One region of the Exiguobacterium sp. PvP048 genome, then DNA from elsewhere that is predicted to be linked to it. Evidence: riboswitches for the same ligand, from Rfam matches in the RefSeq annotation. Region 1 holds a riboswitch; each other region holds the start of a gene.
The links. A riboswitch is a leader RNA that binds a small molecule or an ion and turns the genes downstream of it on or off. The one in region 1 is predicted to bind thiamine pyrophosphate.
Positions count from the first base shown of each region.

Region 2: it holds a riboswitch for thiamine pyrophosphate, as region 1 does, so the genes downstream of both, ABIC15_RS08660 (ECF transporter S component) here and tenI (thiazole tautomerase TenI) in region 1, are expected to answer to the same signal.
Region 3: it holds a riboswitch for thiamine pyrophosphate, as region 1 does, so the genes downstream of both, thiT (energy-coupled thiamine transporter ThiT) here and tenI (thiazole tautomerase TenI) in region 1, are expected to answer to the same signal.
Region 4: it holds a riboswitch for thiamine pyrophosphate, as region 1 does, so the genes downstream of both, tenA (thiaminase II) here and tenI (thiazole tautomerase TenI) in region 1, are expected to answer to the same signal.

Region 1 is NZ_JBEPSU010000002.1:505,416-508,642, forward strand. Features, by position in the region: gene nagZ (beta-N-acetylhexosaminidase) at 1-1,041, shown strand, start outside; TPP riboswitch at 1,101-1,203, shown strand; gene tenI (thiazole tautomerase TenI) at 1,294-1,890, shown strand; gene ABIC15_RS07035 (NAD(P)/FAD-dependent oxidoreductase) at 1,887-2,879, shown strand; gene thiS (sulfur carrier protein ThiS) at 2,876-3,079, shown strand; gene ABIC15_RS07045 (thiazole synthase) at 3,083-3,227, shown strand, end outside.
Region 2 is NZ_JBEPSU010000003.1:161,945-165,171, reverse strand. Features, by position in the region: gene ABIC15_RS08670 (DEAD/DEAH box helicase) at 1-361, shown strand, start outside; gene ABIC15_RS08665 (50S ribosomal protein L25/general stress protein Ctc) at 712-1,383, shown strand; TPP riboswitch at 1,475-1,573, shown strand; gene ABIC15_RS08660 (ECF transporter S component) at 1,679-2,254, shown strand; gene ABIC15_RS08655 (ABC transporter ATP-binding protein) at 2,254-3,227, shown strand, end outside.
Region 3 is NZ_JBEPSU010000001.1:179,180-182,406, reverse strand. Features, by position in the region: gene pknB (Stk1 family PASTA domain-containing Ser/Thr kinase) at 1-85, shown strand, start outside; gene rsgA (ribosome small subunit-dependent GTPase A) at 123-1,028, shown strand; gene rpe (ribulose-phosphate 3-epimerase) at 1,030-1,686, shown strand; TPP riboswitch at 1,710-1,816, shown strand; gene thiT (energy-coupled thiamine transporter ThiT) at 1,880-2,440, shown strand; gene ABIC15_RS00935 (thiamine diphosphokinase) at 2,440-3,048, shown strand; gene ABIC15_RS00930 (amino acid permease) at 3,114-3,227, opposite strand, start outside.
Region 4 is NZ_JBEPSU010000002.1:248,913-252,139, forward strand. Features, by position in the region: gene abc-f (ribosomal protection-like ABC-F family protein) at 1-198, opposite strand, end outside; gene ABIC15_RS05765 (DUF1002 domain-containing protein) at 487-1,368, opposite strand; TPP riboswitch at 1,559-1,664, shown strand; gene tenA (thiaminase II) at 1,739-2,434, shown strand; gene ABIC15_RS05775 (sporulation protein) at 2,502-3,227, opposite strand, start outside.

The DNA of each region.
Region 1 (3,227 bases):
GATCAGTTGCTGTATATCGGTGTGACGGGAACAGCTTTGACACAAGCCGACCGAACGCTGTTGCAGGATCATGCACTCGGTGGTGTGCTGTTACTCGGCGGCAACATCACGTCGACCGATCAACTGAAAACCTTTACGGCAGCGATTGCTGAAGCCCAACCGGCTGATGCAAAAGCGTTTCTCGGCTTTGACGAAGAGGGCGGACGCGTCAGTCGGGTCCCGGACGCACAGCTCAAATTATCACCGAGTCTGTCGTTCGGTCAAAAAAATGATCCGGCATTGATGAAGGAAGTCGGACAGACACTTGGTTCGATTTCCCGTTTTTACGGCTTTAATATGGACTTCGCCCCGGTTCTTGACGTGAACAGTAATCCGGCGAATCCGATCATCGGCGACCGGGCCCTCAGTGCGGATCCGCAACAGGTCGCACGGCTGGGTGTGCCGTTGATGCAGGGAATGAAAAAAGAAGACATCGTTCCGGTCGTCAAACATTTTCCGGGACACGGTGACACGACGGTCGATTCCCATGTCGGTCTGCCGCGGGTCGATGCGACAAAAGCGGAACTCGAACAGACGGAACTGGTCCCGTTCAAGCGGGCGATTGAAGAGGGGGCCGAGATGGTCATGGTCGCGCACATCCTGTTCCCGGCCCTCGACAAAAACCGTCCGTCTTCATTGTCAAAACCGGTCATGACCGGCGTCTTGCGGGATGAACTGAAGTTTGACGGAGTCATCATCACGGATGATCTCGTCATGGGAGCGATTACGGAACAGTACGGTCTTGCCCAGGCCGCAAGTCTTGCGCTTGAAAACGGTGCCGACATGGCGATGTTCTCGGCTCCGGGTACGTATACGTCCGTCCACAAGGAAATCATGGCACGGATCAAACAAGATAAATTGTCGAGAGCCGATCTCGATCAGAAGGTCATCCGGGTTTTACGCTTAAAACAAACGTATGACTTGTCGCAAACGAAACGTGTCGACGAATACCAACGCTTGATCGAGCAGGTCAAAGCGGTCGAAGCGGACATGCGACATTAATCAAGGGTAGAACAAATCGGACTACCCGTGGTAAACTACAGGCGTACCACACAAATCAATATCTACACTAGGGGAGTCTCGCAGCAGACTGAGACGGAAGTATCCGGACCCTTTGAACCTGATCTAGTTCGTACTAGCGGAGGGAAGTGGATTCCGATCATTCATAAAGGATGCGACGACTGTCGCCCTTTTTTGTAGGACCACTCCATCAGTTCATGGGGTGGTCCTTTTTCGTGTGGAAAGGGGGAAATGATGACGCAGTTACATCTGTTGACAACCGGTCAACAGGGCTGGGAAACGCTGGAACATACATTACCGGAACTCGCGATGCGTGTCGACCGGATTCATCTGCGGGAACCGCTTTGGTCCGCACGGGAGTTGGTGACCTGTATTGAGTTTTTAATGAAATGCGGGGTGCCGGCGGAACGATTAATCGTCCATGACCGTCTTGACGTCGCTCTCGTCACCGGCATCGGGATTCAACTGACGACACGCAGTATTCCGGTCGATCGTGTCCGGAGCCGTTTTCCGGAACTGCGGATCGGTCAATCGGTCCATTCGCTGACGGAAGCGGCAGCAGCAGAACAAGCCGGTGCGGATTACGTGATGTACGGTCACATTTTTGAAACCGGATCAAAACCCGGTGTACCGCCGCGGGGACTGCATGCCTTAAAACAGATTGTCGAGCAGGTCTCGATTCCGGTCATTGCGATCGGCGGCATCAAACCGGGCAACGTTCAGGAGGTCATTGCGACCGGTTGTTCGGGCGTTGCCGTCTTGTCGGGGATTCTCGGGCAAGCGAATTCGCTTAAAGCAGCTGACCGGTTCCGGGAGGTGATGCAACGATGACACGACCAGATGTCTTAATCATCGGGACCGGCATGATCGGTTTGACGCTCGGCTATGAGTTGCTTAAACGCGGACAAACTGTCCGTTTACTTGACCAGTCGACAGCCGGACAAGGGGCGACACGGGCAGCGGCAGGGATGCTTGCGACAGACGAAGAACTGCCGGAACCGTTACACGAACTGGCGGCGCTGAGCCGGACGTTGTATCCGGAGCTGGTCCGGCAATTGATGGACGAGACCGGTCTCGGGAGCGGTTATCTGGAACAGCCGTTTTGCCTGCATCGAGGAAATCAATTCTTGACGTTCGAACAAGTCGGACAAATCGATTCCCGATTAGTGACGCAGGCTTTACGGAGCGCGATCGAACGACGGGGCGGAGTCATTGAAGAAGACACATCTGTTTCGCAGCTCGTTCGGGACAAACAGCGGATCATCGGCGCCGAGACGAACCGGGGTCTGCGGACAGGCAGACAAATCATTGTCGCCAGTGGTCGTGGATCGGAAGCCGTGTTACGTTCGATCGGCATCACAATCGATACATGTCCGGTCAAGGGGGAATGCCTGTCCGTGCGCCTCATGACCGGATGGCTCGACCGGACACTGTTTAATGAACAGGTGTACCTCGTTCCGAAAGCAGACGGACGAATCATCATCGGAGCGACGGAACGGTCCGGGGATGAATCGACGACCGTCAGTCTCGACAGTATTCGTTTGTTAGTGAATCAAGCCATCAGGCTCTATCCGCCGCTTGCGGAAGCTGTGTTTGTCGAAGCGTGGGCCGGCGTCCGACCGCAAACCGGTGACGGTCTGCCGTATCTTGGACCGGTGGACGGCATCGAAGGATTATTCGTCGCAACCGGTCATCACCGGCATGGCATCTTACTGGCACCGGCGACGGCGACTGTGCTGGCAGATTGCATCATGGGGCAAAAACCGAAAGTGATGTTGGGTGCTTTTAGTCACCAGCGACAGGGGGAGAAAACGAAGTGAACATTCGTTTAAATGGAAAAGACTACGCATTGATCGAAGAAACGACGACGTTACACGACTTATTGCAACATCTGGCGATTGACGGAAAAATCGTCATCATCGAGCAGAACCGGCAGATCATCGATCGGTCCCGTTATCCGGACACGACCGTCCAACCCGGTGATGTCGTTGAAATCGTTCATTTTGTAGGAGGAGGATGAATCATGTTAGAAATCGGTGGAAAAACATTTGCTTCACGCTTGTTACTCGGAACGGGAAAATATCCGGATGCAACGACGCAACAACAGGCGGTCGAAGCATCCGGGACGAACATTCTGACGTTTTCAGTCCGACGGCTCGACGTCTTTG
Region 2 (3,227 bases), on a different contig from region 1:
CGCACTGTGTGAAAGGTTTAATGCCGGTGAAGTTGATCTCTTCCTGATTTCCTTGAAGGCCGGCGGGACCGGTCTGAATCTGGCGACGGCAGATACCGTCATTTTGTACGACAGTTGGTGGAATCCGGCCGTCGAGCAACAAGCGGCTGACCGGGCTCATCGATTGGGACAGCAGTCACCGGTCGAAGTGATCAAGCTGTTGATGACCGGAACGATCGAGGAAAAGATGGCGGAATTACAAGATCGCAAAGCGACGATGATTGATGCCGTCTTATCGGATCAGAAGCCGGATATTTTAACGATTCGTGAACTCGTCCGTCTGCTCGATTCTCCCGCTTTTATCGATTCAGCAGGTGATTAACCACACAAATCAAAGGAAATCTTAAAAAAATGAAGGACCTTCAATCCGTTGTCTATCAAGAGGTTTGAAGGTCTTTCGACAATCAAATTCAGAAAAAAAGGTTTTAAGTTTTGAAAGACAGGGGTATATCTACATTAGCACCGTACAACACGGTCGCTTTTCAATTATTGTTTCTCAATATCAGCGTAATGACCTGGGAGAGAAATGCTACTTACTCACTTCGTTTTTCATTTCTGAATGAAATCCAGTTGAACTAGCATTTAGCGCATGAATTTCTGTTGGAACCTATTGTTCCACTCCTACATTCATTACCTTTTGAGGGCTATACCAAATTCAAGGGGGAAATGAACATGTCAGTAACATTAAAAGTAGAAGAACGCGAAGTACGCCCACGCTCACTTAGAAAGCAATTACGTCATGAAGGAAAAGCTCTTGGTGTCGTGTATGGCTACAAAGTGGAAAGCACACCGATTTCATTCGACGAAAAAGAATTGGTCAAAGTCATTCGTGATCACGGCGAAAACGTCTTGGTTGCTCTTCAAATCGGCGGTAAAAAGGTCAACACTTTGATTAACAAGCTCGATATGGATATCTTTACACCAACGATTAAACACGTTGAATTCATCGCGGTTAAAATGGATGAAGAAACAGAAGTTGAGACGGATATCGTCCTCGTCGGCGAAGCAGCCGGTGCAAAACTTGGCGGATTCCTTTCACAAACACTCTTTAAAGTAACAGTTGCCGCAACACCAGATAAATTACCGGAACGCATCGAAGTCGATGTAACGGATCTTGCAATCGGTGATTCAATCACAGTTGCTGATCTTCCGGAAGAAAAAGATTTCCGTGTCGTCACAGAAGGTGACATCCAAGTTGCAGCAGTCGTTGAATCGACACTTGAAGCTGAACTTGAAGAAATCGAAGAAGCTGAAGCACAAGCAGCGGATGCAGATGCATCAACAGATGATTCAGAAGAAACATCTGAAGAGCAAGCTGAAGAAAACAAAGAAGACAAAGAATAATCATTTCTCCCCTCCCCTCGCGGAGGGGTTTTTTAATGGGGATTGACAAGTCGGAGCGTCAGACGTACAGTGAAAGCTGTACACCACATTATACATCCACTAGGGGAGCCATTTGGCTGAGACGATTCACTTCGGACCCTTTGAACCTGATCTAGTTCATACTAGCGTAGGAAAGTGGAGCGGACCCATTCGTGCCCTTTTTCTGTCCCCGGACAGTTGACGCGACCGCTCTCTTTTCTAGAGGGCGGTCTTTTTGTGCTTTCCTTGCGGATGTACATCTAAAGGAGAACTGATTATGAACAGTTGGAAAATGAAAGAAATTATCGTCATGATGATGCTAGCGGTTGCGTGCGGCGTTCTCTACTTAGGCTGGTCGACGTTATGGTTGCCAATCTCTGCCATCTTCGGACCGGTCGGCTCAAACTGGATGTTCGGCATCTGGGTCATTGCCAGTCCCCTCGTCGCCTACATCGTTCAAAAACCAGGTGCGGCTTTGATTGCCGAAGTCGTCGCAGCCGCGGTCGAACTGTTTACCGGCAGTCACTTCGGTTTATCGGCTTTATTGATTGGACTTGCGCAAGGCATTGGCGCTGAGGTTGCTTTTCTGTTAGTCGGCTACCGGACCTTCAACACCTTCACCTTGATGCTGTCGGGCATGTTTGCGGCTGTCGGAAGTATGGTCTATAGTCTGGTCGTCAATGGGTTCGCCTACTATACGACGACGACACTGCTATTGACGTTTTCCCTGCAACTGGTCAGTGGGGCATTACTTGGCGGATTGCTCGCGAAAATCATCGTCGACTCACTCGTCAAGACGGGAACGCTGAACGGTTACGCCGTCGGACGACAACAGAAACGGCGGGCTGCCTGATGTGGTGCCGGAATCTGACCGTCCGCTATCCGGATCAAGACCGAGATGTTTTAAACGACTTGACCGTGTCGCTCCGGCAAGGAGAGACGACCTTATTGATTGGTCCGAGCGGCAGCGGCAAAACGACCTTCTTGCATACGCTTGCCGGTCTGATGCCGGAAACGATTGAGGCGGAAGTCACCGGTGAATGGCGCGCAGACGGAACCGTCGGCATGCTGTTTCAACAGCCGGACGATCAGTTTTGCATGCAGACGGTCGGGGCGGAAATCGCCTTCAGTCTGGAAAACCGGAGTATTCCCCGCGATGAAATGGAAGAACGAATCAGAACGGTGTTGAAACGGGTTGGACTCGACCTCGCCTTGACGACGCAAATTGCCGGACTGTCCGGCGGGATGAAACAACGGCTTGCTTTGGCCTGTGTGTTGGCACTCGAACCGGACATCCTGTTACTCGATGAACCGACGGCGCAACTCGATCCGCACGGCCGCCGATTGATGATGGAGCTGATTGAAGAATTGCATCACAATCCGAACGTGACACTGGTGTTGATCGAACATCAACTGGAAGAATGTGTGACGTTTGCTGACCGTGTGTTGGTCTTTCGGGAAGGACAGCTGAGGCTTGACGGTTCCCCGCTTGAAGTCTTCGAAGAGAAACGGGAGGAACTGATCCGGCACGGTATCATGTCGCCATTGCTCTATCCTTATACACTCGAGACGATTCCGCTGACGGTCGCAACAGCGCGGTTTCTGAATAACCCGCCCGTCGCAAGACGTCCGGTGGCAAACGAAACGACGTTTGATTTGACCGATGTGACGATCACGCATGGCAAACGGGTGATTCTCGACCGGATTTCGCTGACCGCGTCCGCCGGAGAATGGATCATGCTCGTCGGACGCAACGGTGCCGGTAAAAGCACCCTGCTTGAGACGCTGGCAAAACTGTTGCCGGCGCAAAGTGGGACGATCAAGCT
Region 3 (3,227 bases), on a different contig from region 1:
AGAAGGTAAGATCACCATCTATAAAGATGACGAAGTTTACCGGGCGAAGACGATTACGTACAATCAGGCAAAATCACAAGAATAATGAGCAGGAAGTTGATCCTGACAAAGGAGGGCATAGGATGGCAGAAAATCGAATTGAAGACAATCGGGAAGGAACGATCATTCGGCTTCAGGGTGGATTTTATGATGTCATGACACCTCAAGGCGAGATTCGTTCACGGGCACGCGGTAATTTCAGAAAACGGGGCATCAGCCCGGTTGTTGGGGATGAAGTCGTTCTACACATTGAAAGTGAGACCGGATATATCCTGGAAGTAAAGGACCGTCAAAACTTCCTCGTTCGCCCGCCGGTTGCCAACATTGATCAAGCATTGTTGGTTGTTTCAGCAGCAGAACCTGATTTTTCTGCCCATCTTCTCGATCGGTTTTTGGTACTGATCGAAGCAAAAGAGATTCAACCGATCATTATCTTGACGAAGATGGACTTGCTGCAAGGAGAAGCCGAACAGCATGTATCCGAAGCGATTGCTGCCTACCGGACAATCGGCTACCAGGTCATCGAAACGTCAAGTGAGACCTTGACCGGAGTCGAATCCGTCCGTCCGTTGCTGAAAGATAAAACGAGTGTCCTGGCCGGACAGTCCGGTGTAGGAAAAAGTTCGTTGCTGAATGCTTTAGAACCTTCATTGGCACTGGAAACAAGTCATATCTCGAAGGCACTTGGACGCGGACGCCATACGACCCGCCACGTGACCCTGATGCCGCTCGGTGATGGATTAATTGCGGATACTCCGGGATTTTCGAATCTCGATTTTCCGCATGAAATGGAACTGGAAGAGTTACGTTGGTGTTTTCCTGAATTCGTTGCTTTACAGGATGATTGCAAATACCGCGGCTGCCTGCATCTGAATGAGCCCGGTTGTGCCGTTAAGCAGGCTGTCGAGGCACATGAAATCATGAGTTCGCGGTATACGAATTATGGTATGTTTGTAGAGGAAATCAAGAATCGGACACGGAGGTATTAACATGATTAAAATCGCCCCATCAATCTTATCAGCGGATTTTGCAAATTTAGAGCGGGATGTCAAAGCAGTAGAAGCGGCAGGTGCCGACTACATTCATTTTGATGTCATGGACGGTCAATTTGTTCCGAATATCTCATTCGGACTTCCTGTCTTAAGCAGTTTACGTCAAAAAACAGACATGATTTTGGATGTGCATTTAATGATTGACCGTCCGGAAAACTTTGTCGAAGCATTCGTTGAAGCAGGGGCTGATATCGTGACATTCCACGTCGAGGCAACGAATCACGTCCACCGTGTCCTGCAACAGATCAAAGCAGCCGGTGCGAAAGCGGGCGTCGTGCTCAATCCGCATACACCACTTTCGATGATTGAACACGTGCTGGAAGAAGTCGATATGGTGTTGTTGATGACGGTCAATCCAGGTTTCGGTGGTCAAGCCTTTATTCCGGGTGTCATGAAGAAATTAAGTCAACTGGCTGCGCTGAAAGCGGAATATGATCTATCGTTTGAGATTGAAATCGATGGCGGAGTCAACGCAGAGACGGCCAAATTATGTATCGAAAACGGTGCAAATGTTTTGGTCGCAGGTTCGGCGATTTATAATGCGCCGGATTATTCAGAAGCAATCACTAGTATTCGGAATGCCGCTCACGTATAATAAGAGCAGAATCAAAATTGAATGAAGACCGCAAGGGGTGTCGCGTCAAGCGGCTGAGAGAAGTGATTGGACTTTAACCCTTCGAACCTGTTCCGTTCAGACGGACGTAGGGATGTGGCGCACGCAGGCAGTACGGCGTTCGTCGTACTGTCTTTTTGCCGTCCTGCGATTTTATTTTTAGGAGGAAAAAAGGATGAAACGGCTACAAATGTTAATGGAAATTGCAATCTTTGCAAGTCTTGGTGTGGTGTTCGATTTATTGATCCCGTTTAAAATGCCTCAAGGAGGTTCCATCAGTTTGGCAATGTTACCGATTTTCGTCATGGCGTTTCGTCACGGCGTTGTCGGTGGGGTCGTGACGGGAGCACTCGTTGGAACAATCCAACTGATGTTCGCTCCACAAATTCTGACGGTCGTTCAGCCGTTACTCGATTATACGATTGCGTTCGGAGTCGTCGGACTGAGCGGACTGTTTGCCCGTCAAGTTAAAAAAGCAGCAGCAGCCGGGAAGAACGGCCGTTTGATGGCGATTGTATTAGGTGCGACATTGTTAGGTGCGGGCTTACGTTATGTCTGTCACGTCATCAGCGGAATCGTCTTCTTTGCTGAATATGCGGAAGGTCCGGTCGTTCCGTATTCCTTGATCTATAACGCGACGTATATGGTTCCGTCCTATCTGTTATGCGGTATTGTCGCAGGGCTCCTGTTTACGACGGCGCCACGGCTTCTTCGTTATTCGGCACGAGGTGTCTGATGCGGGTCGTGATTGTAGCAGCCGGTCCGGCGGAAGACATTCCATCCTTACAACCGTTTATGGAGGAGAAGCCGGTTGTCATTGCTGTCGACGGCGGGGTCACCGTATTGGCGCAACAAGGTCTCGCTTTTGACTTGGCCATCGGTGACTTTGATTCGCTCGGATACAAACCGGAAGGGGCAATCATTCATCCGGCTGAAAAGGATGAGACCGATTTGGAACTGGCATTACGTTACGTCAGTCAACATTATGAAGCAACGGAAGTGCTGGTATTCGGTGCGACCGGCGGACGACTGGATATGACGCTTCAAAATGTCTATCTGTTAAAGCAATTCCCGCTCGTCCGTTTGATGACGAAGCGGGAAGAGATCCGTTTCCTGCAACAGGGACAGTATGACATCAAAGCAGACCAGTATCATTATCTGTCCTTCATTCCGCTCGTCCCGACGCGTTTGACGCTCCAAAGGGTCAAGTATCCGTTGACACAACACGATGTCCCGGTCGGCGGATCGTTGACCGTCAGCAATGAATGGACGAATCAGGGACCGGCAAAAGTGACGGTGCACACAGGTGAAGTTATCGCATTACGGAGTTTGTCGGACCATTGAAAAAGCGTGTTCGTTAGGATTGCCTAACGAACACGCTTTTTTAGGATTCTGTAGGTGGAGGCAGTTCAAGATTCTAACGTGGAACTGGCTGCCTGACGCTCGGTTTGAGCTGCAATATGTTTTCCTTTGACGAACAGATGGTAACAACCCCATGTCAAGAGGAAGAACGGAACACCGAT
Region 4 (3,227 bases), 260 kb from region 1:
CAAGTAACCGATCGATAGTCCGCTTTTTTGATAGATAGTCCCGGCATCGGGTGAATCAAGTCGTGCCATCAAACGCAGGAGAGTTGTTTTCCCGCTCCCGTTGCGTCCGATTAAACCGATCCGGTCGTTTGATTGGATAAAGAGGGAGACGTCCGTTAGAACGTCTTCGCCTCCGAATTGTTTTGTCAGGTGTTGCATGTCGCAGATCATCATAGGAAATGTCCTCTCTGACGCATCAAAAAAGGAGAGTGCAAACAGCACTCTCCTCGACTCGTGGAAGATGCGCTTTGCTTTATTTTTCAAGTATGGAGTTCTTCAAAAAAGGGCAGACTGATCCCTTAGAACGCCATTCCATGAAAAATTGCGCGCAACAGATAAAGTTGTTCCATCAACCAATGCTTACACGCAGCAAAACCCATGTCTTCCCACCACCTTTTCTCATTCGATGACTCTATTTTACCATTTCAACCGGAACGAAAGAACAGATTATTTAAATAAGCCGGCAATGGAGTTGAAAAATGCACTTAAGCCGTCAAACAGCTTTGCAAAAAATCCTTTTGTTTCTTCTGAGGTTGCAAAGGATTGAATGTTTTGCCCGGCATCCTTCAATCCATTTTCAATTTGTCCCCAGTTGAGGTCTGCTTGCTCCATTTGATTAAACAAACCGGTCAAGCGTTCCATCTGGGCATCGGACAGATTGATGTTGTTGTTTTGAATGACTTGGACGATGACATTCTCGATCTCGACTTTTGTTTCCGGTTTTTGTTTGGCGATTTCCGCTTTGATTTCGTTCATCAAGTCGGCGACTTTGTCCGTTCCGACCGTTTTCCCAACGTCCGACGTGACGGACAATTCTTGTTGGGCCAAATCTTTTCGTTCATCCGTCAGTTTGATCCCGGTTTCAGCCGACGTCTGATCGTAGGCTTTCATGATTCCGGTCAAAGCCGAAGTGCCGGTTACTTTATAAGGGGATGTGATGGTGATGTCGGCATCGGTTACGCCGGCCGTGACGAGGGCATTCAAGTACATGTCTTTCGTCACCCACGTGATATTTTCCGTTGCGACGGACAGACCGTCACCTTTTTCGGCTAACTCGATCTTGGCGGAGGAATACATGCCGCCGCCGCGCTGGGACTGGGGAATATTTTTCCCGAGATATTTTTCTTCGTCCGCAGACGTCGCGATAATCGGAGTGATGCCTTCCGGTGCATTCAGGCGGGACAAGACCCATGTTTTATCCTTTGCCCCAAGCGATTCGCCCAGTGTGATGATTGTTTTATCGACGACCTGCTCGGCAGATGCAGCGGTTGGCAGTAATAGCATCGTGGCAAGTAATGCCGAAGCGGTCCATGTGATGGTTTTATTCATAAAAAATTCCTCCGTTATTTAAGTATCAGGTACTAAGTTCAGTCTAATCGACCGGTGACAGAAGAGAATCGGTCTCAAGAACGAGCTGGCATCGACCTTCCGTCATGTACATTGTACAAAAAAATCGAGTGAAATGACGAGAATGGGTCAATTCCATATCAAATCATGATAAACTCAAAACAAATCAAATAACGACCACTAGGGGAGTCAGTAGGCTGACTGAGACGACGGAGACGTGCGGACCCTTTGAACCTGATTAAGTTTGGACTTACGGAGGGAAGTGGCGTGGCTGATCCTCTTTTTGTGATCGTTTCACGTCATACCTGACAAATGGTGTGGCGTTTTTTTGATTAACAAAGGGGGAAACAAGATGACATTCAGTGAAGAAATCCGGCAAGCGGCAAGACGGTATTGGGACAGCAGCTTTATCCATCCATTCGTAACCGGCATTGCGGACGGAACATTGCCGGAAGAAAAATTTCGTCATTATGTTTTGCAGGATGCCTATTACTTAAAACATTTCGCAAAAATTCAGGCACGGGCCGCTTCGAAAGCACAGGACTTCGCAATGATTGCCGAACTTGCGGAACATGCGACGTCGACCTATGCTGCAGAACTCAGTCTGCATCAATCGTTTTTTGAACCGCTCGGAATTTCAGACAAGGTACTGGCAGAGTTTGAACCGGCACCGACTGCATACGCGTATATTTCGCATATGCACCATGCGAGTGAAGGAACGCTTGGGGAGACGATCGCTGCGATTTTACCGTGTTACTGGCTTTATTATGAGATTGGACAACAGTTACAAGCCGCGACACCGGCTTCACCGATTTATCAGCAATGGATTGCGACATACAGTTCGGAATGGTTCGAGCGGGTGGTCTTTGAACAGATTGACCGGTTAAATGAGTTGGCAGAGAAGGCGGGTGAACATGAACGCGTCCGGATGAAACAACATTTCGTCAGAAGCTGTTATTACGAATTGATGTTTTGGCAGATGGGCTGGGCGGAAGAAACGTTTGAACGGCAGTATGAACAGACGATGGAAATGACATCATCCAAGTAAAGAAGGAAATACAAACACCGGATCCGCTTATCGTCGGATCCGGTGTTTGTTCTATAGAAAACATCAATCAACTGTGGTGTTCAATCAAATCGGCGAGACGTTGCTTCACGAGTGACGGATTGGTTAAGTCCTGATTCGATAATGAAAGTTTTGTCATCGTCTCGTCGGTTCCTGCCATTTCGCTGAACAGCGAACCGAGACTGTGGGCACGGCGGTCAATTTGGACGACGATGTCGATGCCGGAGCGGTCCTGTAATAAAATGACTTCGATTTCGTCCAGCTTGTGAGCGTAATGTGTCCCGCGGGCAGAATACTCGAGTTCCTGTGCAATCGGCAAATCTTTCCGGAAACGTCCCGGTAATTTTTCTGTATCGGCCTTTTTTAAGCGGAATCCAAGATCTTCCATTGCTTCGAGGATGACCGATTGATGGTCGTTCGCCTTGACGACGACCGCGTCATGGTCGGAAGGGTCGACGGCTTGCGCGATGTCGAGGCCGGTCTCAATCCATGATTTCGATTGGCTGACGGAGAGTGGTGTATTAAAGGGAACTTGGAGTGTAAACGGAATTTCCCGTTCAACGCCTGCTTCGATTGTAAACGGTGCTTCATTTAATGCAAAACGGTCGAGTGTGAACGTTGTAAATGACGTACTGTCCCCGACTTCTTGTTTGTACTGGGTATTAAAGGCGAGATAAATCCGGGCGATTTCCTGATCGACGTTACCGCCTTTAATATGAACGACTCCTTGAATCGTTCCACCTGGTTCACATTGATCGTGCTCGAGGCGTGTATC